DNA from 2 places in the Oceanobacillus phoenicis genome. Region 2 is predicted to be linked to the other one. Evidence: predicted binding sites of a transcription regulator. Region 2 holds the regulator's gene; the other holds the start of a gene.

Region 1 (8,954 bases), 1.3 Mb from region 2:
TACTTATCAATTGATAAGTACCGCATGGTGGTATAAAAAAACTATTAAAAATAATTTTACTAGTACTACTCTTATTATTACTTGTAAGTGGTTTGACCTTTTATTATTGGACTCAACAAACCTATGAACCATCTAGTAAATTAAAGTTAGTGGATGTAGATGAGGTAACGTATTTCGAAGATTGGTTAGTCTTTGACTCAAAGGGAGAAGGACAAACTAAAGGAGGAATCATAATATATCCAGGAGCTAAAGTAGAACCAGAAGCATACAGCTATTACGGTCAAGAATTATCCAAACATGGATATTTTGTAGCGATACCTAATGTGCGATTAAATTTACCAATTTTAGAAATTGATAAAGCGGATGAAATCATAGATAAATATCCTTCTGTGGGAAATTGGTTTATTGGAGGTCATTCATTAGGAGGCGTTGCTGCAGCAAACTATGCAAAAAATCATTCAGATGTAATCACAGGTATTTTTTTCCTAGGTTCTTTTCCAAGTGAAAATAGTGATTTTAGTAACACTTCTATACCTATCTTATCTTTGTTTGCAGATAAAGATGGTCTCACTACACTCGATAAAATAGATGAGTCGGCTAATTTACTATCTGAGAATACGGTAATGAAAGAGATAAGTGGAGGAAATCATTCGCAATTTGGTGTTTATTGTGAACAAAAGGGTGATGGCGAGGCTACTATTTCTGTAGTTGAGCAACAAAACATAGTCATAGAGTCCATCTTAGATTGGGTGAATAACGAATAGACATATAATTTATAAACGAATGTAAGGAGGAACCTATATGGATGGCTATTTATACTTTTTATATACATTAATTTATATTGGTATATTAATCTTTTCTATAGATAGAAGAAACATCATTTCTTATTCTTCACGCCGTTCATTTATTTATCTAGTTATTGTTGGACTTATAGTAGATAATGCAATTGTTGCAATAGGGAGATTTATAGGAGAAGGATCTTTATTAGAAAACTTAAGTTACCTTCGTTATTGGAGTCATGCATTTTTAACACCAACATTAGTTATTTACTGTATTGGGATTTTGGAAAAATCTAAAAATATTAACATAAGGAAAACAGCGCTCTATGGAGCTACATTAATCACAATTTTGTTAATTACAGTTGAGATACAATCTGAACTTCTAAATTTAACGCTACAACCGCAGTGGGAATTTGGTGTTTTGCGTTATATACCTACAGAAATTTCTTACGGACCACCAATTATGATTCTAATTGTTACCTTCATTCTACTATTGACGGGAATCCTATTATGGATATTTGAGAAATGGATATGGATGTTTGTTGGAGCTAGTTTAATGACTATAGGTAGTATTGTATCTTTTCCTATTGAAAGTGGAGCAATCACAAACGGATTTGAAGTAATATTAATCATCTTTTTAGTATTTACAAAACGACATGTAGAAAGAGATTTATAATACATATAACGGGTAGTAGTAGCCCCGCTACAAGACGGTGGAACTGGTGTGGCGATTGATTACAACATGCAGAATTTAACGAAAAGAGTGGATGGGGATGTCAGGTGGTAAAATTCATCAGATTAACAATGATGGATTTACATTTGATCTCGGAATAGGTAGGGTGGATAATAGTATTATATGCTTATTCAAAATCGTAGGAAATTGTTGGATATTAAGTTTAAAGGATACAAAAAAATGTTGAGCTAAAATAGGCTCAACATTTTTTAATGGCTATTTACGTTCTAAAATTTTATCAATTAAGCCATATTCAACAGACTGATCAGCAGTCATGAAATTATCACGTTCTGTATCACGCTCAATAACTTCAATAGGTTGACCTGTTTTCTCAGCCATAATTTCATTCATACGACGTTTAATATCAATAATACGTTTTGCATGAATTTCAATATCTGTAGCTTGACCTTGCGTACCACCTAATGGTTGGTGAATCATGATTTCACTATTAGGTAAAGCAAATCGTTTGCCTTTTTCACCAGCTGTAAGTAAGAAGGCACCCATAGATGCTGCCATACCGATACAAATAGTAGATACGTTTGGCTTAATGAAATTCATCGTATCATAAATCGCCATCCCAGCTGTAATCGAACCACCAGGTGAATTAATGTATAAGGAGATATCTTTATCTGGGTCTTCAGCTTCTAAGAAAAGTAGCTGTGCTACTATGGAATTGGAGACATTATCATCAATTCCGCTTCCTAATAAGATAATACGATCTTTAAGTAAACGAGAGTAAATATCATATGCGCGCTCTCCACGGTTAGTTTGTTCAATAACTGTAGGTACTAAATTCATCATACATCCTCCTTTAATTTCCAATTGAAATAGTTCTTCCATGGAATGTGTATAAACTTATCATAGCTTATTGGTCAATAAAGGTCAAACAAAAAGTTTAACTATTTATTTACCATATCCATGATTCCCTTTTTATCTAATTATAAACGTATTGCATTCCTAATAAAAGCAATAAAAAAATGCTTGTCTATATAATAGAACCTCTGTATAATAGTGGATGTGTCTTTAAAAATTGATATTATGCGCCCGTAGCTCAGTTGGATAGAGCACTGGTTTCCGGTACCAGGTTTGCCGGGGGTTCGAATCCCTCCGGGCGCGTTAAAAAAACCAAGGAAGAATCACTTACTCCCTTGGTTTTACATTTTTACGTACTTATTCTTCTATTGAAATTATATTGATAGGGTAGAAGCACTTCTATAATACATTATGAAGTAGGTTCGTAAATATCCCAAGCTATTTTCAATGAATCTACTATATAATCTGCTACTTCTTCAATTTCATGATCATCGGTAATGACACGTGAATGGTGTTGTTCATAAATTGGTTTTCTGTCTTCGTACAGTTGTTTCATTTCTTCAATTGACTTTCCTTGTAATACAGGCCTATTTTCCATTAATAATTCGATCCGATCTTTCCACTGATCCCAAGATAAATCCAAGTAAAAAATAATACTTGAATGTAAACAAATATCTTGTATTTCTTTTTGTAAAAATGCGCCTCCCCCTAAGGAAACTACTTTTAAGCGTTGTTGACATATATCCGTAATTATTTCTCTTTCTGCTTTACGGAAAGTCTCTTCACCGTAATGGTGAAAAACCTCTTTTGTAGACATATTAAATTTCTTTTCAATTACTTCATCTATATCGATAAAATCACGAAACAACTTTTTCGCAACGGTTCTTCCTATGGTTGTTTTTCCTACCCCCATAAAACCTATTAAAACTATGCTTTGTTCTCTTAATGGAAACTTCCCCATGTTGTTCCTCCTACATACCATCTTTACGTTAGTATAATGGAATATAATTTAGTTTGCACGAATTTTATGAGTGATGTTGAATAGCTTTTTTTGCAAGTTTATCTGCATGATTATTTTGTTTTTCTGGAATCCATTTTATGAAAAAGAATGGAAACTCTGATGAAATCTGATTTATTGTATGTAATAAACCTTGAAATAGCTTATTTTTAGTATAGCCCCTTTCAATTGAATCCGCTGCAACCTTGGAATCTGTACGAAAAGATAATATTTCATTAGGAAAATGTTTCTTACATAATTGAAGCCCATGGATGATTGCATGGAATTCTGCTTCATGATTTGACATAGTCGAAAGTGAAATAGAATATTGATAACTCTGTTTGCCGTCTTTTATATAAATTCCTGCACCACCAATACCTGGATTTCCTAATGTTGCTCCATCTGTATATACCTCAATCAACATAAACACCTCATATCATTAGTAGACTTCAACACACTATTTTAAGTATAAAGGGTTTTCCTCTAAAAAGAAAAATGACAAAAATATTATCAATATACTAAATTATAAATGTGTTGCAATTTTAATTAATTTTCAGTATATTATAATAAACTCTTTGCAATATATAAAAATAAAAAGGGGGAGAATCTTTGTCTGAAGTTATTCTTGAATTAAAGAATCTCAGTACGCACTTTACGACGAAGAAGGAAACTATTCCCGCTGTCGATCGTGTGAGTTTGCAAATAAAAAAAGGAGAGGTAGTTGGAATTGTAGGGGAATCCGGATCTGGTAAAAGTGTGACCTCTCTATCGATTATGAAATTAGTACCTAATCCTCCAGGCGAAATTGTGGAAGGCGAGATTATGTTTAAAGGGGAAGATTTAACTAAGGCAACGGAGAAAAAAATGAAGAAAATACGCGGCAATGAAATTTCGATGATATTTCAAGAGCCAATGACTTCTTTGAATCCGTTATTCACGATTGGTAATCAGATGTGTGAAGCAATTCGTTTACATCATAAAATGAAAAAGAAAGAAGCAATTGAAAGATCTGTAGAAATGCTGAAATTAGTTGGTATAGCAAGGGCTGAATCCATTGTTAATGAATATCCGCATCAACTTTCTGGTGGTATGAGACAAAGAGTTATGATTGCCATGTCAATGGCTTGTAATCCAGAACTACTTATTGCGGATGAACCTACAACAGCATTAGATGTAACGATTCAAGCACAAATACTCGACCTAATGAAGAGTTTGAATGATAAGCAAGGTACAGCCATTTTGTTAATTACACATGATTTAGGTGTTGTGGCTGATATATGTGATCGGGTATTGGTGATGTATTCTGGACAAGTTGTTGAACAAGGAACAAAGCGTGAAGTATTGAAAGACCCTAAGCACCCTTATACTAAAGGACTTATCCGCTCTCTTCCAAATCTCAGAGAACAAGAACAGCAATTATATTCTATACCAGGAACTGTTGCTAAACCGAATCTTGACCATGTTGGATGCAGGTTCGCACCAAGATGTGAATTTGCTTTTGAGCGTTGCTTTAAAGAGAGCCCGGATTTGTATGATATTGGTGAAGGCAGAACGAGTAGGTGTTTTCTTCAAGATGAAAAAGAAGGGGGAGTTCTAGCTAATGAATCAAGACAATCAACCCCTCTTGGAGGTTAAAAATCTTAAAAAATACTTTCCTGTCAAAGGTGGTGTTTTGGGACGTACAGTAGGAGAAGTAAAAGCAGTTGATGATGTAAGTTTTGAAGTATATCCTGGGGAGATTTTAGGAATAGTTGGTGAGTCAGGTTGTGGTAAATCAACAACCGGAAAATCAATTTTACGATTAATCGAACCAACTGAGGGAGAAGTGCTGTTTGAAGGAAAAGATATTACGAAGCTAAATAATGAGCAAATGAGGTTGTTGAGGAAGGATATGCAAATCATTTTTCAAGATCCTTATGCATCCTTAAATCCTAGACATACTGTAGAAAAAATCATTAATGAACCTTTAATGATACATACCGATGCAAAAAAGGCAGAAAGAAGAGAAAGAATTAAGGAACTATTAAAAGTTGTCGGGCTTAGTCCTTATCACGCTTCACGTTATCCGCATCAGTTTAGTGGGGGGCAGAGGCAACGTATTGGAATTGCACGTGCACTTGCTAATAATCCAAAACTAATAATATGTGACGAACCTGTATCTGCTCTGGATGTTTCTGTGCAATCTCAAGTTTTGAATTTAATGGAGAAACTTCGGGATGAATTCCAGTTAACGTACATATTTATAGCCCATGATTTAAGTGTAGTTAAGCATATTAGTGATCGTGTTGGTGTGATGTATTTAGGAAAAATGGTAGAAATTGCACCTAAAGATCAATTATATGAACATGCGAAACATCCCTACACTCAAGCGTTGTTATCTGCAGTACCAGATCCAGACCCAGATATTCAACGAGAGAGAATTATTTTAGAAGGTGATGTTCCAAGCCCACAAGATCCACCTAGTGGGTGTCCATTCCATACAAGATGCCCAATGGCAATGGACATATGTAAACAGGAATTACCACAGTTTTTACCAGTTGAAGATAATCATGTTGTTGCATGTCATTTATATAATGATCAGCAGCAACATTTATCAAAACATAAAAAGGGGGAACTAGTATGAAAAAGAAATATCTGATTATGTTAATGCTTGCACTTGTTTTAATAATGGCTGCATGTTCTGGTGACGGAGGAGCGAACCCAGAAGAAGATAATACTGATGATGATGCAGGAACAGAAGATACTGGATCTGACGCTTCCGCTTCTGAAGACCAAGTACTTGTATTTGCCCGAGGTGGAGATTCGGAGAGTCTAGATCCTGGAAGTACAACTGATGGAGAATCTTCAAGAGTCACTAAACAAATCCTAGAAAGTTTGCTTGATTTTGAAAAGGATTCATTCGAGATAAAACCTGGTTTAGCTCATGATTGGGATATATCAGAAGACGGTCTTACGTACACTTTCTATTTAGAAGAAGGAGTTACTTTCCATGATGGTACAGATTTTAATGCAGAAGCTGTAAAAACAAATTATGAAAGATGGGCAGACCCTAATCATGAATACGCATTTACAGATGAAGGATTTGTTTACAATATTTATAGTACATTGTTTGGTGGATTTGAAGGTGATGAAGGACATGTAATAGACGAAATCAATGTCGTAAGTGATTATGAAATAGAATTTGTTTTAAAAGAACCATTAGGGTTCTTCTTACAAAATGTAGCGATGTCTTATTTTGCGATAACATCTCCTGCTGCATTAGAGGAATATGGTCCAGATATTACTGAAAACCCAGTAGGGACAGGACCTTTTAAATTTAACAGTTGGAGTAAAAATGACTCAATTGTTTTAGACAAGTTTGAAGATTATCGAGTTGAGGATCAACCTAAGCTAGATCAAGTGATTTTCCAAGTAATACCGGATAATTCAGCACGTCTAATTGCTTTGCAGTCAGGTGAAATTGATATGATGGATGGGCTAAACCCAGATGATGCTGCTGGATTAGAAGGAGAAGAAGGTATTGAGTTATTAACTCGTGGGGAAAATAACTTTGGATATGTAGGTTTCCATACTCAAAAAGAACCAGTAGATCAAAAAGAAGTGAGACAGGCGATTAACTATGCGATTGATAAACAAGCGATTGCGGATGCATTATATGCAGGTTATGCAACTACAGCAAAAAATCCACTACCACCAAGCTATTTAGGATATAACGATGAGGTAACGGGATATGCTTATGATCCAGATAAAGCAAGAGAATTATTAGAAGAAGCGGGGTATGCAGACGGTCTGGAAATTGAATTAATGCTTTCTCCAACTGCACGTCCTTATATGCCAGATCCTGAAACAGTTGCTCAAATTGTACAAGAGAATTTATCAGAAGTAGGTATAGAGTTAACAATTACTTCACATGAATGGGCTCCATATTTGGAGTTAACGGAACAAGGAGAACATCAAATGTACATCATGGGTTGGTCTGGTACAAATGGTGATCCAGATTACTTCCTAAGTAGTCTATTGCATAGCTCAAACATTGGAAGTAGTAACAATACCTTCTATGAAAACAGTGAAGTGGATGATTTATTGAACCAAGCAAAACGTGCTGTTGATCAGGAAGAACGTGCGGATTTATACATGCAGGCACAAGAACTAATATCTGAAGATTCCCCAATGGTGACACTTGTACACTCGACACCAGTAATGGCTATCTCATCGAATGTACAAAATTATGTGCCACACCTATCAACTAGTGAATCACTAGCAGAAGTACAATTAGGAGAATAAAGGAAAGAGGTTGGGGCAAAAGTATTTAGCTAATAGATGAATCCGAATAGGTTTTTGAACTCGCTTCAGAAATATACTTCGCTTATCCAACAGTGACGGCTGGTGAGCCTCCAGATGGCTTATTTATCGGGGACTCACCTAGTCCTCTCCATAGGATAAGGAAGACCAAGTCAGCATTGCATCGCACGCAGAAAAGCGATTTTTGATTTTCAAAGATTTTCGTATATTTTTTATGCTTGTTTAATTATTAACCGTCTTTTGAGATTAAATCTATTTTTTGTTACAACCTCTTTTTCTTAATTATGTAAACACAAGGGCTCTATCATTTTCATTTAGTTGGAAATGTGAGAAGTAGCCATATAGATTTACCATAAATAATTATTGTTTTGTATTTGCCTAATAACCGCAGGCACTTGGGATAGGGAATAATATTCATTTGTTTTAATTATCTATGGACCTAATACATAGAGCAAATTTAAAAACCAATTTAGTCTGAGGTGATGAAATGCTAGCATACATAGGCCGTAGATTATTAATGCTCATACCAGTTCTGCTCGGAATGACAATTATAACGTTTTCTATTGTACATTTAATTCCTGGTAATCCAGCTAAAGTTATTCTAGGAGAAACAGCTACGGAACAATCCATTAAAAATCTAGAAGAATCTATGGGATTGAATGAACCGTATCTTGTACAATATACTAGCTATCTTGGTGATTTGGTACAAGGGGATTTAGGTACTTCATTACGTACAAAGGCAGATATTTCAACCGAAATTTGGCCGTATATAGCTGCTACATTTGAACTAACTCTTTTCGCCATGCTTTTTGCGATTGTAATAGGTGTAAATGCGGGAATTATCAGTGCTTGGAAGCAAAACTCCTGGTTTGATTTTCTTGCGATGTTGTTTGCGTTAATTGGAGTGTCGATGCCGGTATTCTGGCTAGCACTTATGGAACAATGGGTATTTGCACAAGAACTCGGGTGGTTACCAGCAAATAGTAGACAGAATCCAAGGGATCCAATAGCCGCCATAACTCATTTCTATGTTCTTGATTCATTAATACATCTTGATTTTCAACGTACATTAACTATTCTTAAACATTTAGTACTACCTAGTATTGCTTTAGGGACTATACCGATGGCGATTATTGCAAGAATGACAAGATCAAGTATGTTAGAAGTAATGAAATCGGATTACATTAGAACAATACGAGCAAAAGGATCAGGACAATTTTTAGTCATTTATAAACATGCATTAAAAAATGCGATTATCCCTGTAATTACTGTTATTGGACTGCAAACTGGCGTGTTGTTAGGTGGAGCAATATTAACAGAAACTATATTT
Region 2 (8,954 bases):
CTGGGGCGGTCGCCTCCCAAAGAGTAACGGAGGCGCCCAAAGGTTCCCTCAGAATGGTTGGAAATCATTCGTAGAGTGTAAAGGCAGAAGGGAGCTTGACTGCGAGACCTACAAGTCGAGCAGGGACGAAAGTCGGGCTTAGTGATCCGGTGGTTCCGCATGGAAGGGCCATCGCTCAACGGATAAAAGCTACCCCGGGGATAACAGGCTTATCTCCCCCAAGAGTTCACATCGACGGGGAGGTTTGGCACCTCGATGTCGGCTCATCGCATCCTGGGGCTGTAGTCGGTCCCAAGGGTTGGGCTGTTCGCCCATTAAAGCGGTACGCGAGCTGGGTTCAGAACGTCGTGAGACAGTTCGGTCCCTATCCGTCGTGGGCGTTGGAAGTTTGAGAGGAGCTGTCCTTAGTACGAGAGGACCGGGATGGACACACCGCTGGTGTACCAGTTGTTCCGCCAGGAGCATGGCTGGGTAGCTACGTGTGGAAAGGATAAGTGCTGAAAGCATCTAAGCATGAAGCCCCCCTCAAGATGAAACTTCCCATCACTTCGAGTGAGTAAGATCCCTCAGAGACGATGAGGTTGATAGGTCCGAGGTGGAAGCGTGGTGACACGTGCAGCTGACGGATACTAATTGATCGAGGACTTATCTAAGTATATAAAGCGACAGGATCTGTACATCAACGTACAGACTGGACGTTCTCTGAATGAGATAAAGGAAATACAAAGAGTCGTTAGACGATTTGATATTGACTTATCGTAAGGAAGAGAAGGAAGTCTGCTAGTTGATAGAGACTGGAGCTAGAATAGAATGATGTCACGTTACTCTTATTTAGTTTTTAGGGTACAATCCTAAAAAAGTGTTGCATTTTGTCTAAGAAATGCATATAATATAACTTGTCCTTATTTTTTTTGGACTACATATTACACGAAAGTCTGGTAGCGATAGCGAAGAGGCCACACCTGTTCCCATGCCGAACACAGAAGTTAAGCTCTTCAGCGCCGATGGTAGTTGGGGCTTTGCCCCTGCAAGAGTAGGACGCCGCCAGGCAACGAAAAAGAGTTAAGCAGAGAGTGCTTAACTCTTTTTGTTATAATTAGATTCATATGTAATTAAACAATAGCATAATTATATACTTGGTTGAATCAATTTCATAATAAGATATTTTGAATGAAGTCTGAATGCTACACTGTTTAACATTGCAGACTAAAGTTTTTAGCAGGTTAACTTAGTTAATTAATAAAGAGGGGAGGTACGTGTATGACTTCCTTAATGGAACATTTAATGGGGGAAGACTTTTTAGTTATTGCTGGTAGGTTGTTTATTGCATTAATACTATCTGGTTTAATCGGATTTGAACGAGAAATTAATAACCATTCAGCAGGTTTTCGTACACATATATTAGTAGGTGTTGGATCTTGTCTAATGATGATATTATCACTATTTGGATTTTTAAGCTTTATGGAAATGCATGATAATGTTCAATTTGACCCTGCTCGTATTCCTTCTTATGTTATTAGCGGAATAGGGTTTTTAGGGGCGGGAACCATTATTGTTTATGGAGGGACGATACGTGGGCTTACTACAGCAGCATCCATTTGGACCGTAGCAGGTATTGGTTTGGTTATAGGGGCAGGAATGTATAGTGTCGCTATTGTAGCTACTCTAATTATCCTTGTTAGTTTAATCTTCCTTAATCAAATAGAAAATCTATTTCCGAAATATAAGTCTAGCTTCTTTTTAGAAATCATTGTAACTGATGGATTTCATCTGTCTACAGCTGTAGAAGTAATTGAAAAAAATCATTTCACCGTTAAACGAGTTGAGATTCAAACGCTAGAAGGTGGACAAAGAAAAATACATGTTTGGACAAATATAAGAAAAAATAAAGATTTAATGAATGTATTTGATGAAATTTCAAGTATGGGCTCTGTTCTAAATATATCTAAACTAAATTAACCTTATATCGTAAGTGATACTTGAAATAAAAAAGGTCTCTTACGATATAAGGTTTTTGTTTTGATTTTAGTATTATTTGTCTAAAATAAGATATGTAATCTATTTGCAACTTCATTTATTTCGCGTATAATAAAGATATAGTCAAAGATAGTCAAAGTCAAAGAAAGAATTGTCATCTTAATATGATATGAGGTGCAAATTATGAGCAATATATCTGACATAATCGAGCAATATTTAAAGCAAGTGTTACAGTCTCAAGGGAAAGATGTTATTGAAATTAAGCGAAGTGAGATTGCTGATCAATTTCAATGTGTACCTTCTCAAATTAATTATGTAATCAACACAAGATTTACAATAGAAAAAGGATATATTGTAGAGAGTAAACGTGGTGGGGGTGGATATATTCGAATTATGCGGATTCAGCATCAAAGTCAATCCGTTTTAATTGATGAGATTATCCAATTAATCGGTGATTCTATCCCACAGCGATCTGCAATCGATATTTTGGAAAGGTTACTGGAAGAAGATCTAATTACAGAGCGAGAAGCTAAACTAATGCTTTCTGCGATTGATAGAACGACGCTTGCGTTTCAATTACCTATACGAGATGAAATACGTGCTCGTATTTTAATATCTATGTTAACAACACTTAAGTATTTGAATAAATAATTCATGTAAGGGGGAATGATTTTTGGAATGCCAAGAATGTCATGAAAACCCAGCGACACTTCATTTTAAACATGTAATCAATGGAGAGGAACGAAAGTTAAGTCTTTGTGAAGCGTGTGCAAAGAAAAAAGGTTATGTTACTTTTCCTGAAGAAGGGTATTCCCTTCATGACCTACTAACTGGATTATTTAATGTAGAAACATTAAATATGAGTTCAACAAGTACGAATCAAATGAAGCAGTTAAAAGAAGTGACATGCTCTTCATGTGGAATGGCTTTTTCCGAATTTAAAAAAATTGGAAAGTTCGGTTGTGCTAATTGTTATTCTTCATTTGCACAAAAGGTTGAACCAATATTTCGTAGAGTTCATGCAGGTAACACAAAACATAATGGAAAAATTCCAAAACGAACAGGAACAAATCTACAAACTAGACGTCAGATTGAAATGTACAAACAAGAATTAAAAAACTTTATTGATGATGAAGAGTTTGAAAAAGCGGCGGAGTATAGAGATAAAATTAAGGAACTACAAGCAAAAACTTCTAAGAAAGATTTGAAAGAGGGTGATGATCAATGACATTAGATAAATTTATTGATCAAGCAATCAGCCCCTGGATGCGTGAGGAAGGACCAGATAAAGATATCGTAATGAGTAGTCGAATCAGACTTGCTAGAAATTTTGCTGATCAAACGTATCCTATATTAGCTAATGAAGAAAAACTAGTGGAGATTCAAGAATTTATTCGAGACGAATATGCAAATAAATCTTTTCAAACGTATAAAGATTTGCAGTATGTTCCTTTGACGGACTTATCACCGGTTGAAAAAAGTGTGTTAGTGGAAAAACATTTAATAAGCCCACACTTAATAAAACATTCCGATTATGCTGCTACATTAATTTCTGAGAATGAGCAAGTGTCCATAATGGTTAATGAGGAAGATCATCTTCGCATACAAGTATATTATCCAGGTCTTCAATTAAAAACTGCTTTAGAGCAATCATTTGCATTAGATGATTGGCTAGAAGAAAAAGTCGATTATGCATTTGATGAGACAAAAGGGTACCTAACAAGTTGCCCCACGAATGTTGGAACAGGAATGAGAGCTTCTGTAATGATGCACTTACCTGCGTTGGTACTAACTAAACAGATTAATCGTTTAATACCTGCGATTAGTCAATTTGGTCTCGTAGTTAGAGGCATTTATGGTGAGGGTAGCGAGGCACTCGGAAATATTTTTCAGGTGTCAAACCAAATCACGTTAGGGAAATCGGAACAAGATATTGTCGATGATTTAGAAAGTGTTGTTCATCAACTTATTGAGCATGAACGAATGGCACGTAATCATATACTAGAAAGAACAGGAACAAAATTAGAGGATCGCATTTTCCGTTCATACGGGACACTAGCATATAGTCGTATTATGGACTCCAAAGAAGCATCTAAATGTATTTCGGATGTTCGACTTGGAATTGACTTAGGTTGGATAGACAACACTTCTGGAAACATTTTGAATGAATTAATGGTTCTCACACAACCAGGATTCTTACAACATTATGCAAATCGATCTCTTCGTCCGGATGAGCGTGATGTTTTACGGGCATCAGTTATTCGAGAGAGATTGAAGCTAGAAGAGTAACAACCTTTAGTTACCTGTTTTATAAGATGTTTAGAGATATGAAATGTAAGGGAATAAGTTAGAAGGCTTCTATTTCTACGTATAAACACATTTTTAATATATAGCCGATATTCGACCTACCGACTATCGATTAAATCTCAGAATAATAGGAGGAAAATCCTTATGATGTTTGGACGCTTTACAGAAAGAGCACAAAAAGTACTTGCATTATCACAAGAAGAAGCAGTACGTTTAGGACATAATAACATTGGTACAGAACACATTTTACTAGGACTTGTACGCGAAGGAGAAGGAATTGCTGCAAAAGCTTTACAATCTCTTGGTTTAGAGGTATCGAAAATACAAGAAGAAGTAGAAAAATTAATCGGTGTAGGGAAACAACCTACACAATCGATTCATTATACACCTCGTGCAAAAAAAGTAGTTGAACTTTCTCAGGATGAGGCAAGAAAATTAGGCCACTCTTACGTAGGTACAGAACATATCTTACTTGGATTGATAAGAGAAGGAGAAGGTGTCGCTGCTAGAGTTCTTAATAATTTAGGAGTTAGTCTTAATAAAGCAAGACAACAAGTACTACAATTATTAGGAAGCAATGAATCGCAAGCAGGTCGTCAAGGACGTGCAGGGCAGCAGTCAAATGCAAGCACACCGACGTTGGATTCATTAGCCCGGGATTTAACCGTTAGTGCAAAAGAAGGTAAGATTGACCCGGTAATTGGGCGCTCAAAAGAGATTGAACGAGTAATCCAAGTGCTTAGCCGTCGTACAAAAAATAACCCAGTCTTGATTGGGGAACCTGGTGTAGGTAAAACGGCAGTAGCTGAAGGGCTTGCACAGCAGATTATTGATAATGAAGTGCCAGAAACATTACGTGATAAACGAGTAATGACATTAGATATGGGTACGGTTGTTGCTGGTACGAAATATCGTGGTGAATTTGAAGATCGCTTAAAGAAAGTAATGGAAGAAATTCGTCAAGCAGGCAATATTATTCTATTCATCGATGAGTTACACACACTTATTGGAGCTGGTGGAGCAGAAGGGGCTATTGATGCTTCGAATATCTTAAAACCATCACTTGCACGCGGAGAATTACAGTGTATTGGCGCAACTACGCTAGATGAGTATCGAAAATATATTGAAAAAGACGCTGCATTAGAGCGACGTTTCCAACCAATTCAAGTTGACGAACCAACATTGGAAGAAACAATCCAAATTTTAAATGGCTTGCGTGATCGTTATGAAGCACATCATCGCGTAACCATTACTGATGAAGCAATTGAAGCAGCGGCGTCACTATCCGATCGTTATATTACTGATCGTTTCTTGCCAGACAAAGCGATTGATTTAATTGATGAGGCTGGATCGAAAGTAAGGTTACGTTCTTATACCGTTCCACCAAACTTAAAAGAGTTAGAACAGAAACTTGATGAAGTCCGTAAAGAAAAAGATGCTGCAGTACAAAGTCAAGAATTTGAAAAAGCCGCATCTTTACGAGACTCGGAGCAACGTTTCCGTGAAGAGTTAGAAACAACGAAAAATGAATGGAAAGAAAAACAAGGTCAAACTGATTCAGAAGTTACCATGGAAGATATTGCTGCAGTTGTTTCTACATGGACGGGAGTACCCGTATCAAAATTGACAAAAGATGAAAGTAATCGCCTTCTAAACATGGAAACAATTCTTCATGATCGTGTGATTGGGCAATCTGAAGCGGTCAATGCAGTTGCTAAAGCAATCCGCCGTGCTCGTGCAGGATTAAAAGATCCGAAGCGTCCAATTGGTTCATTTATCTTCTTAGGACCAACGGGAGTAGGTAAAACAGAACTTGCTCGTGCGTTAGCAGAAGTAATGTTTGCAGATGAAGATGCAATGATTCGTATTGACATGTCGGAGTATATGGAAAGACATGCGACTTCACGTTTGGTTGGTTCTCCACCAGGATATGTCGGGTATGAAGAAGGTGGACAATTAACCGAAAAAGTTCGTCGTAAGCCTTATTCTGTAGTTCTATTAGATGAAGTGGAAAAAGCGCATCCAGAAGTATTTAATATTCTGTTACAAGTTCTTGAAGATGGTCGCCTAACCGATTCAAAAGGAAGAGTGGTTGATTTCCGTAATACGGTTATTATTATGACTTCTAATGTTGGAGCAAGTGAATTAAAACGTAATAAATATGTTGGTTTCTCTTTAGATGATGAGGAGAAAGACTATAAAGATATGAAATCAAAAGTGATGGAAGAATTGAAGAAAGCATTCCGTCCAGAGTTCTTAAACCGTATTGATGAGACTATTGTCTTCCACTCTTTAGAAAAAGAACATATGAAGGATATTGTGACGTTGATGGTAAAACAATTACAAAAACGATTAAAAGAACAAGACCTACATTTATCATTAACGGATAAGGCAGTTGAAAAAATTGCTAATGAAGGCTTTGATCCAGAATATGGTGCTCGACCATTACGTCGATCCATTCAAAAAAATATCGAAGACTTGTTATCCGAAGAGCTATTAAAAGGAGCCATTGAAAAAGAGCAACAGGTGAAAATAGGATTAAATAATAAAGGTGAATTTATTGTTTTACCATAGAAAAAGGTAATATGATGTAACAGAGATAAAGCTAGAGGACTTGATTCTTCTAGCTTTTATTTCCATTTAAGGAATTTTAATGTCAAAACGCTCGGTTGTGGCATAAATATGGAAGATGGATTTGTAAATTGATAGCTTTCTGTAACCTACTACATAAAAAAATAGGCTACAATAATAGAGAAGGGGTTAATAAATTTGGCAAAAAGAAAAACAAAGTTTGTATGTCAAGAATGTGGTTATGAATCAGCTAAATGGATGGGGAAATGTCCGGCTTGTCATCAATGGAATACCATGGTGGAGGAAATAGATCCAGCTTCGGTTAAAGGTCGGACAGGCTATGCTACTAGTACGACATCTGCAGGTAAGCCTGAAAAAATTACAGCAATTGAATCGAAAAAAGAACCTAGAATCACTACAAATATGAAAGAGTTCAACAGAGTGCTTGGCGGCGGAATCGTACTAGGGTCACTTGTTTTAATTGGAGGAGATCCGGGTATTGGTAAGTCAACTCTATTACTCCAAATATCCTCCCAATTGGCAGAAAAAGATATGTCGGTACTTTATGTTTCTGGAGAGGAATCAACTCGTCAAACAAAATTGCGTGCAGATCGACTCGATATTGCAACTGATCAGTTGTATGTTTTATCGGAAACAAATTTATATGATATTAGTAAACAGATAGAAGAAGTAAAGCCGTCCTTTGTAGTTATCGATTCGATACAAACCATATTTAAAGAAGAAGTAACGAGTGCTCCAGGAAGTGTTTCTCAAGTACGTGAATGTACCATGGAGCTTATGAAAATAGCAAAATCAAATGGAATACCTATTTTTATTGTAGGTCATGTAACGAAAGAAGGTTCCATTGCTGGTCCTCGATTATTAGAACATATGGTAGACGCTGTTCTATATTTTGAAGGGGAGCGACATCACACATATCGTATATTACGGGGAGTAAAGAACCGTTTTGGTAGCACAAATGAGATGGGAATATTTGAGATGAAAGAGGAAGGATTACGAGAAGTAATGAATCCGTCTGAGATATTCTTAGAAGAGCGATCAGAAGGGGCAGCCGGATCGACAGTTGTGGCATCGATGGAAGGAACGAGAACGGTATTGGTAGAAATACAAGCATTAATTTCTCCTACTAGCTTTGGGAATCCTCGTCGTACTGCAACAGGAGTAGATCATAATCGTGTACCGCTGTTAATGGCCGTTTTAGAAAAACGTGTAGGGTTGATGCTTCAAAATCAAGACGCGTATATAAAAGTCGCTGGTGGAGTAAAGTTGGATGAGCCAGCTATTGATCTAGCATTAGCTATAAGTATTGCTTCCAGTTTTCGAAATCAACCAACGAATCCGAATGATATTTTTGTAGGTGAAGTAGGATTAACTGGTGAAATTAGAAGGGTTTCGCGAATTGAACAACGTGTACAAGAAGCGGCAAAACTAGGTTTCAAACGTGTGATATGTCCAAAGAATAATTTGGATGGTTGGAATTACCCTAGCGGAATTGAAGTCATCGGTGTATCAAGTGTACAAGAGGCTTTAGATATCGGATTACGTCATTAATAATTCTTTTTATTCTATGAAAAAACCTTATGGGATACTTTTCCAAATAATAGGCAATACTAAGGTTAGGAGGTGAGCGATGGTGCTTAAAAAGATAGTTCATTTATTCTTTATTATATTAGGTGGTACCGTCGGGTATTTATATATACCGGAAATTTTTAGTTTGTTAAACGTAACAGATCCCGCATGGTTGAATTCGCCGATATTAGGTATGATTATTGGTGCTATTATATTCTTCATACTTTCCTACTTATTGGTCGATTATATTGTAGGTTTCTTACGCTGGGTAGAGGATGCACTTATTAAACTCCCAGCAATGGATTTGTTTTTTGGAAGTATTGGTCTAATCGTAGGTTTAGTAATTGCATATTTTATTAATATACCGCTTCAAGATACTGGAATTCATATCTTGTCACAAGTATTACCATTTTTCATTATGATTACTTTTGGATATCTAGGATTCCAAGTAGGTTTTCGTAGACGTGAGGAATTTGGTAATTTAATGCGTGCTAATAAAAAGGGACGTC

The links. Region 2 encodes CtsR, which represses protease genes until heat stress. Its sites were predicted from a motif close to ATGGTCAATAAAGGTCAAACA; they were not measured.
Region 1: clpP (ATP-dependent Clp endopeptidase proteolytic subunit ClpP) is a predicted target of CtsR. The motif match lies at 2,381-2,401, and genes of this name have one in related genera.

What each region holds. Positions count from the first base shown of each region.
Region 1 covers NZ_JBDFME010000001.1:1,947,078-1,956,031, forward strand. Annotated here, with positions in the region: gene ABC346_RS09700 (alpha/beta hydrolase) at 93-764, shown strand; gene ABC346_RS09705 (hypothetical protein) at 802-1,455, shown strand; gene clpP (ATP-dependent Clp endopeptidase proteolytic subunit ClpP) at 1,729-2,310, opposite strand; tRNA gene ABC346_RS09715 (tRNA-Arg) at 2,553-2,628, shown strand; gene ABC346_RS09720 (shikimate kinase) at 2,735-3,286, opposite strand; gene ABC346_RS09725 (reverse transcriptase-like protein) at 3,351-3,743, opposite strand; gene ABC346_RS09730 (ABC transporter ATP-binding protein) at 3,932-4,957, shown strand; gene ABC346_RS09735 (ABC transporter ATP-binding protein) at 4,923-5,945, shown strand; gene ABC346_RS09740 (ABC transporter substrate-binding protein) at 5,942-7,606, shown strand; gene ABC346_RS09745 (ABC transporter permease) at 8,112-8,954, shown strand, end outside.
Region 2 covers NZ_JBDFME010000001.1:607,819-616,772, reverse strand. Annotated here, with positions in the region: rRNA gene ABC346_RS03440 (23S ribosomal RNA) at 1-653, shown strand, start outside; rRNA gene rrf (5S ribosomal RNA) at 935-1,050, shown strand; gene ABC346_RS03430 (MgtC/SapB family protein) at 1,261-1,959, shown strand; gene ABC346_RS03425 (CtsR family transcriptional regulator) at 2,161-2,628, shown strand; gene mcsA (protein-arginine kinase activator protein McsA) at 2,651-3,205, shown strand; gene mcsB (protein-arginine kinase McsB) at 3,202-4,266, shown strand; gene clpC (ATP-dependent protease ATP-binding subunit ClpC) at 4,429-6,858, shown strand; gene radA (DNA repair protein RadA) at 7,054-8,427, shown strand; gene ABC346_RS03400 (PIN/TRAM domain-containing protein) at 8,510-8,954, shown strand, end outside.